DNA from 2 places in the Sporosarcina sp. FSL K6-1540 genome. Region 1 is predicted to be linked to the other one. Evidence: riboswitches for the same ligand, from Rfam matches in the RefSeq annotation. Region 1 holds a riboswitch; the other holds the start of a gene.
What was found. A riboswitch is a leader RNA that binds a small molecule or an ion and turns the genes downstream of it on or off. The one in region 1 is predicted to bind FMN.
Positions count from the first base shown of each region.

Region 2: it holds a riboswitch for FMN, as region 1 does, so the genes downstream of both, MKY15_RS21490 (ECF transporter S component) here and ribD (bifunctional diaminohydroxyphosphoribosylaminopyrimidine deaminase/5-amino-6-(5-phosphoribosylamino)uracil reductase RibD) in region 1, are expected to answer to the same signal.

Region 1 covers NZ_CP152018.1:3,015,767-3,019,824, forward strand. Annotated here, with positions in the region: gene MKY15_RS14285 (glycine betaine ABC transporter substrate-binding protein) at 144-1,043, shown strand; FMN riboswitch at 1,259-1,406, shown strand; partial or broken gene ribD (bifunctional diaminohydroxyphosphoribosylaminopyrimidine deaminase/5-amino-6-(5-phosphoribosylamino)uracil reductase RibD) at 1,484-2,547, shown strand; gene ribE (riboflavin synthase) at 2,554-3,204, shown strand; gene MKY15_RS14300 (bifunctional 3,4-dihydroxy-2-butanone-4-phosphate synthase/GTP cyclohydrolase II) at 3,218-4,058, shown strand, end outside.
Region 2 covers NZ_CP152018.1:4,461,562-4,465,619, reverse strand. Annotated here, with positions in the region: gene MKY15_RS21505 (ATP-binding protein) at 1-39, shown strand, start outside; gene sigX (RNA polymerase sigma factor SigX) at 85-648, shown strand; gene MKY15_RS21495 (hypothetical protein) at 614-1,846, shown strand; FMN riboswitch at 1,923-2,054, shown strand; gene MKY15_RS21490 (ECF transporter S component) at 2,264-2,845, shown strand; gene MKY15_RS21485 (ferredoxin) at 3,049-3,300, opposite strand; gene MKY15_RS21480 (helix-turn-helix domain-containing protein) at 3,410-4,058, shown strand, end outside.

The sequences.
Region 1 (4,058 bases):
CTGAAAACATTGTGAAGTATTGTGCTTTCCTATTCACGATAGTTATTGCTTCAATGGCTGTTACACAATTGGTACCGGATCGTAGCAATCATTTATTGCATCACGAAACGCGCAGGAAAGAAAAAACAAGGGGGAATTACACGATGAAATTATCAAAAAAAGTATTGGGACTTGGGGCAGTTGCTCTACTTGCAGTTGGACTTGCTGCATGTGGCAGTGACAAGAATGAAGCAGACGGAGACTCCACGAAAACAGTTGGCGAATCAGTAGACTATAAGATTACGGGTATCGATCCAGGTGCAGGAATTATGGAGGCGACTGAAAAAGCGCTGGTAGAATATGAACTTAAAGATTGGAAGTTGACAACAGGTTCAGGCGCAGCTATGACAGCTTCACTAAAAAAAGCATATGACAAAGAACAGCCAATCATCATAACGGGCTGGACACCACATTGGAAATTCATGAAATTCGATTTGAAATACCTTGAAGATCCAAAAGGTGTGTATGGTGGAGAAGAACAAATCCGTACAATCGGGAGAATTGGTCTGCAAGAAGATTTACCAGAAGCACATAAAATCCTATCACAGTTCAAATGGACTGAGGAAGATATGGGAGAAGTTATGGTAGCGATACAAGAAGGTGAAAAAGAAGAAATAGCGGCACGAAACTGGATCGATGCAAACGAAGAGTTAGTGGCAGAATGGACAAATGGTGTGGAGAAGGTGGACGGCGATAAAATTAAACTGGCTTATGCAGCATGGGACAGCGAAATCGCAAGCCATAACGTCATGAAACTTGTTCTGGAAGAAATGGGCTTTAAGGTTACATTGACACAAGTTGAATTAGGCCCGCTATGGACTGCGGTAGCTGACGGTAGTGCAGATGCATCACTTGCAGCTTGGTTGCCAATTACAGCTAAAACATACGCTGATAAATTCGAAGGTAAATTCGAAGAACTTGGCGTCAATATGGAAGGCGTTAAGATTGGTTTAGTGGTACCGAAGTATATGGACATCGATTCAATTGAAGACTTAAAGAAATAAATAATAGAATTTCAGTGTTATTTAAGCGCGAGCAATAGGATAATGAACCCGGAAGAACGCTGTAATATGCAGCGGTTTCCCGGGTTTATTATATGTTGCAAATGCAATGGTATTCTTATTTCATCATACATAGAAGACTCAGTTTTGTTCAATCAGACTGAGTCTTTTTTGATTTTATGGCAGCAGTATGATAACTTTAAGTCGGCACGTATAAACAAACTCTTCGGGGCAAGGTGAAATTCCTTACCGGCGGTGATCGAGCATAGCTCGTCAGTCCGTGACCCGTCCTTCCTTGCTTGGAAGGCGGTGGAGCTGGTGAAATTCCGGCACCGACAGTTATAGTCTGGATGGGAGAAGTTGTTTGGATATACGTGCTGTGCTTGCAGGCTCTGCCCTTTCAAAAAACGAAAGGGGGAATGCCAATGGACCCTCAACATTATATGAGACTTGCTCTTGAATTGGCGCGTAGTGCATCAGAACAAACCTCGCCGAATCCACTTGTTGGTGCTGTTTGTGTGAAAGACGGCCGGATTTTAGGGACTGGTGCGCACTTGAAAGCTGAGACACCTCATGCTGAAGTGCATGCGCTGGCAATGGCAGGTGCGAATTCTATTGGTGCGGATCTATACGTGACACTGGAACCGTGTGCCCATACTGGGAAAACACCTTCGTGTACAGATCTCATTATTTCATCTGGAATTCAACGTGTTTTTGTTGCGTCTATCGATCCGAATCCCTCCGTCAATGGTGCGGGAATCGGGCTTCTTAAAGTTGCTGGGATTGAAGTCATTACCGGCATTTTACAGGAAGAGGCAGAGCAGTTAAACCAAGCATTTTTTCATTTCATCAGATACGGGAAACCATACGTTACCTTGAAAGCCACCGCAACTCTTAACGGTAGACTTTCAACGCAGAACGGGGACAGCAAATGGATTACTTCGGCTGCATCACGAACCGATGTCCATCACCTCCGCCATACCCATGATGCTATTTTGGTAGACGTACAAACCGTACTTCACGATAACCCTTTCCTCACCACCCGTTTGCCCCATGGTGGAAAGAACCCAATTCGAATTAATTTAGACCGGCATCTCAGGACGCCAAATCAGCGAATGTTGTTACAGACCGCGCTGTAGAAACAGTTATTTTTACACTCGATTCAACACATTCTGAAACTACTTTTTTTGAACATCCTTTAGTTTCAATTAAAAGGATTTCAGAAAACGTATCTTTTTTGAATGAAGTTTTAAAACGTTTTGCTGATAAAGAAATCATGACGTTGTTCGTTGAAAGCGGTAGCAAAGTTCATTCCAATTTCATCAATGAAGGTCTCGCAGATGAACTGTATTTGTATATGGCTTCGAAATTAATCGACAACGGTTCTTCATTGTTCATGAATGATACTTGGAACCTAATGGCAGAAAGCGAATCCCTGCGTTTTTTAGATGTGCGACAAATAGGAGACGATTTCAGCTTTCATGCCAGGTTTCTGAAGGAGGATTGACAGCAGTTGTTTACTGGAATTATTGAAGAAGTAGGAACAGTTTCAGCGGTTAGGCCAGCGGCGAATTCTTTGCAACTATCAATCCGTTGTAGCAAAGTGCTTAGCGATGTTAAAAAAGGCGATAGTCTGGCGGTGAATGGTGTCTGTTTGACGGTATCAGATTTCTCGAGCAATCATTTTACAGCTGATGTCATGCCTGAAACTGTTAAAGCGACAACGCTTCAAGCATTGCGTACGGGAAGTCCAGTTAACTTAGAACGTGCGATGGCGGCGAATGGTCGTTTCGGCGGACATATAGTCAGTGGACATGTCGATGGCACTGGCGAAATTGTTTCGGTTAGACAAAAAGAAAATGCAATCTATATGGAAATCAGTATCGCAACTAAATTATTGAAGTATTTTATCCCAAAAGGTTCAGTAACTGTGGATGGAACATCACTTACTGTATTTGGTGTGACGAGTATTGGTTTTATCATCTCATTAATTCCAGTCACGCAAGGTGACTCAATCATCGGCCGAAAACGGGCTGGGGATCGAGTGAACGTAGAATGCGATATGCTCGCGAAATATATAGAACGGCTAATAACTACAGACAAAGAGAATCCAACTGGCGGTTTAACAATGGATACCCTTATCGCCAGTGGATTCCTCAGTTAAGGGGGCAAAGCAGATGTACTCTACCGTAGAAAAAGCAATTGAAGAACTAAAAAAAGGAAAAGCAATTATTGTCGTTGACGACGAAGACCGAGAGAACGAAGGTGACTTTGTTGCACTTGGTGAATTCGCTACACCCGAAATGATTAACTTTATGGCGACGGAAGGCCGTGGATTGATTTGCGTGCCGATAGACGAAGAGAAATCGCGACAGCTTGAACTCGGACTTATGACAGAAAATAATAGTGATGTGCACGGAACTGCATTTACGATTAGCATTGATCATGCGGATTGTCATACTGGAATCTCTGCATTTGAACGGTCGGAAACAGTATTAAGGATGCTAGGGACTGAAGCAGGTCCAACAGACTTTAGAAGACCAGGACATATATTTCCGCTAATAGCGAAGTCTGGCGGCGTCCTAAAGCGCTCTGGTCATACAGAAGCTGCTGTAGACCTCGCGAAGCTCGCGGGAGCAGAACCAGTCGGCGTCATATGTGAAATTATGAACGTAGATGGGACAATGGCGAGAGGTCCACAGTTGAAAGAGATAGCTGAACGATTTGATCTTGTTATCTTAACAATTCAGGAACTAATTGCTTATCGTCGCATCAATGAAAAACTTGTTGAGCGCATTGTAGATATTAGTCTGCCAACAGATTTTGGAGATTTTAAAGCAGTCGCTTTCGTTGAAAAAGAAACAGGGAATGAACATATTGCTTTGGTAAAAGGTGATATCGAAGATGCTGAAAATGTACTCGTCCGCGTTCATTCGGAATGTTTGACAGGCGATGTCTTTGGCTCATGTCGATGTGATTGTGGTCCGCAACTTCAAGCTGCACTTGCACAGATTGAAA
Region 2 (4,058 bases), 1.4 Mb from region 1:
ACGATTTTCAGTTGCATATTGCCCTTAAAAAAGATGTAACTTAATAGCTTGAAATACGACTAATTGATAGAACGGGGGTATTTCATGGACGACTCCGTTTTCCATCGGCTTTACGAACAGTACCATCAGGATGTGTTCAAGTTTCTTATCTATTTGACGAGAGACCGTGACCATGCTGAGGACCTCATGCATGAAGTCTATGTGAGGGTACTGCGTGCCTACGCCGGTTTTGAGGGGAAAAGTTCCGAGAAGACATGGCTCTTTTCAATTGCTAAAAATGTAGCAATCGACCATTTCAGGAAAAATACAGTTCGTAAAAAGCATCTGTTCGATAAATTCGACTGGGAAAAGAGCGAACTCGTATCGACAGGTATCCTGCCGGAAGAAATCGTAACACTCAGTGAAGAGATGCAAGAGCTGCTGCAAGCACTTAATACATGTACTGGTGATCAGAAAATGGTTATCATCATGCGCTATTTCCAAGATCTTTCCATAGCTGAAACAGCCGAAATTCTTAGCTGGACAGAAGGCAAAGTGAAGACAACACAACATAGGGCGATCAAAGCATTACAAAAGAAATTGAATGCTCTTCCGACAGAAGGGGGGAAACTAGATGACCCACAAAGATTGGAACGACAACAAGATTGAAAAACTCCTCGGTGATGTGCCTGACATATCAGATAATCGTCCAATGTCGGAAATACTGGCACGGCTGAAGCAAGATGAACGGCTGAATACGCCTCACCGTAAAAAATCAAAGAAATGGATGCCAGCACTTGTCGCTGTTGCTGCTTTGCTTGTTATCGGCCTGTTGGTTCCTTCTATGTTTGGTGAAAATGAATTGTCAATGAAGGATCAAAGTACCGACAATAAAATGATGCAAAGTGAGGACGCCGAGCCTTCTGCAAGAGGTGCGAGTTTGGAAAATGAATCGAGTACGGATGAAGAAGCGGAAATGGGCACAATGGATGGATTTTCTACTAAGATGGCATCTGAAACAGGGAAGACACACCATTTTGCTGTCTACTCCGAAGACGTTATCGATAGTACACTATTCCATTTAGGTCTTGCAGGTGATCAAGCTTTAAGCATTCCCATTACATTTATCATTCCGAACAGTCAAATCAAGAAGGATATTGGTTTCTTGGAGCCAACGAGTTATGATTTGTACAAAAAGTATGCGAGTCGTCTCGATGAAAGTGCACTAGGTTTTCAAGAGTACCATCCTTATAAAGGCAATATAGCCGCAGAGGATCATGTAATTATCCACCAGCTACCGCAAGGTCATGGTTATGACATAGGTTCGGGATCGATGGAAGTCTATCTCGACTCTTTACAAGATACGTTTTACGGTTATCAGGAGGTCCGATTTGAGAACGAGGATGGAACTGCGACCATGTTCTCTGAAGTAGGTCAACCGAGCACACCGTTGATTTTGAAAAGTGGTCGTAATCATTTGAATTACTATATGTTTGAACAACAAGATGGACAGCAGTTTCTTACATCGAACTTTTCCCAACCGCAGCCATCGTTGAACGAGGCATTACAGCAAATGAAAGTGAAGCCGAATGATGTTTTCAAGCCAGTCATTCCAAGTACTTTAAATTTTGAAGTAAAGGCAGATGACAAATTGACGACCATCAAATTCACACAACCACTGGATTTGGACGCGATGGAGCCGGAAAAAGCGATGCAAATGGTTGAGGGCATGCTCCTGACAGCAGCTGATTTTGGTGAACAGCTTCAATTCGAAAATGTCGTTCAAGAAGAATGGAACGGTTTTAACTTCAGCCAGCCTTTACCGGTACCGGTTGGATCTAATCCACTTCCACTTATATTGAAGTAAATAGAAAGACCTTTGTAAACAGCCTTGTTTACAAAGGTCTTTTTTTTGTATACAATAAGGTTGTAACAAAATATTGATTCATCTTCGGGGCAGGGTGTAATTCCCGACCGGCGGTAAAGGAAAGTCACTTTCCAAGCCCGCGAGCTTAACAGCTGATACCGGTGTAATTCCGGAGCCGACAGTATAGTCTGGATGGGAGAAGGTGAAGGTGCGGCCATCTTTTTGTGTTGTCTACAAAAAGAGGTGCTTATTTAAATGTGGGTTAAAAGAGAAAGAAATAGTCTCTTTTCTACTCTCTATTTGAGTATACCTTTCAAATCCCTCGAGCTTATTTGCTTTTGGGATTTTTTGTCGACATAAACAAGGTGGAACGGCCTTTCCTCTTTTGAAGTGAATCGCAAAAGGAGAGAGGAACAAATGAATAACAAAAAGTTGCGAAAGATGATTCTCATCGCGATGTTAGGGAGTATTGCAACTGTTTTGATGCAGTTTAACTTCCCATTACCTGCACTACCTGGATTCCTGAAAATTGATTTCAGTGAGATTCCAGCGGTTTTGGCAATAATGACGATGGGACCTGTAGCAGGTATTGCGGTCGAACTGCTTAAAAATATAATGCACTGGTTCATGTCAGGTAGCCCGACAGGTGTTCCTGTTGGTGAAATTGCAAACTTTGCAACAGGCGTGCTTTTCATAATGCCGATTTATTTTATCTTTAATAAATTTAAAACATCTATTGGTCTAGCTGGAGGCCTCATTGCTGGAACTGTCTCGATGGCTATTGGCATGAGTGTCTTGAATTACCTACTGTTTTTACCAATGTATACGTATTTCATGAATTTCCCAGCCATGGCAGGGAATGAGTTAGCTACTTTTATTGTTTTAGGAGTTCTACCATTTAACTTGATCAAGGGAATTATGCTAATGATTATTTCCATGCTGCTTTTCAAGAGTATGAAAAAATGGATTGCACAACAGCGTACCCAATTAACTTCATAATATAAAAAAAGGTCGTCCCGGGATTTTCCAGGACGACCTTTCCACGTTCGATTTATCTAGCTTCGTGACAGTGGTCTCTCAGCCAATTGGTAGAGCCACTCACGAGTCTTTAACACTATTGTAGAGTAACGTCTGTCTGGAAGCCAGCACGACAAGTTGTCGTAGTTTTAAAGCGACTTCTGTTATCGACAGCGCTTGCCTAGTTAATCTTCGTATTTAAGTGCATCGCCATCAAATGGTGCGTCGGCGGTTTTGATAGAATCGGTTGGGCAGCCATCGAAAGCGTCTTCTAGGTCTTCCATCAGTTCTTCTGGAACTTCAGCTGTTCCCATGTTATCATCGAGGATAACATAAGCAATTCCTTCATCATCATAATCGTATATATCCGGGGCAGCAGCTCCACACGCACCACACGCTATACATGTATCCTGATCAACGATTGTATATTTAGGCATAGTCTTTCTCTCCTCTTTTCTCCGTACAAACAATTTACTTCACCTTTCATTCTAATGATGTTGACAAGAGTTTTCAACAAAAAACATTTGTTAATCGGAGGAATTCAAAATGAAACTATCTTCAATACTATTAACCATCATAGGCAGAATAGACGGTGAACGAACAATCTATGCGGGACTTCACCTATTACGCGGCAAAAGATCGGGACAAACACTGCAAGATGTTGAATATTATGGTTTGAAGGAATTCTTTGGTATTGTACCAAAACTGACAGCTGAACGATTCGATGAGGCGGCTAAACAGTTAAGTGATAGGGGTTTCATCTCAACAATGGATGATTCTTTCGTCAAACTGACGGAGCAAGGTCGCGTGGAAGTTGGCAAATTACCGTCCTACCGATTTAACGGCTGGGATTATAGAGGAAGGGAAATGATTTTTTTCGGAAGGTTATCGCTTGTTGTGCAGACGGTTTCGAATTTCAAAGCAAAGGAAAAATCGTTTATGCCCGCTCAAAAAGACCGTGATATTCAAACTTTTGTTAAAATGCTACTACATAATCAGCGAATCAGTGATCCAGTATTTGCTAAAGGCGTCAGCGAAGAAATTCGGCTATGTATTACTCGAAGTGAAATGGATGAAAGACAAAAAACAATTATCACTCATCGCTTAAGTGGTTTCGGACTGACAGGCTGGACATGGGATCAGTTAGCAGATAATTTGAAACTAAATCCATTCGATATCCGTCTACTATTTATAG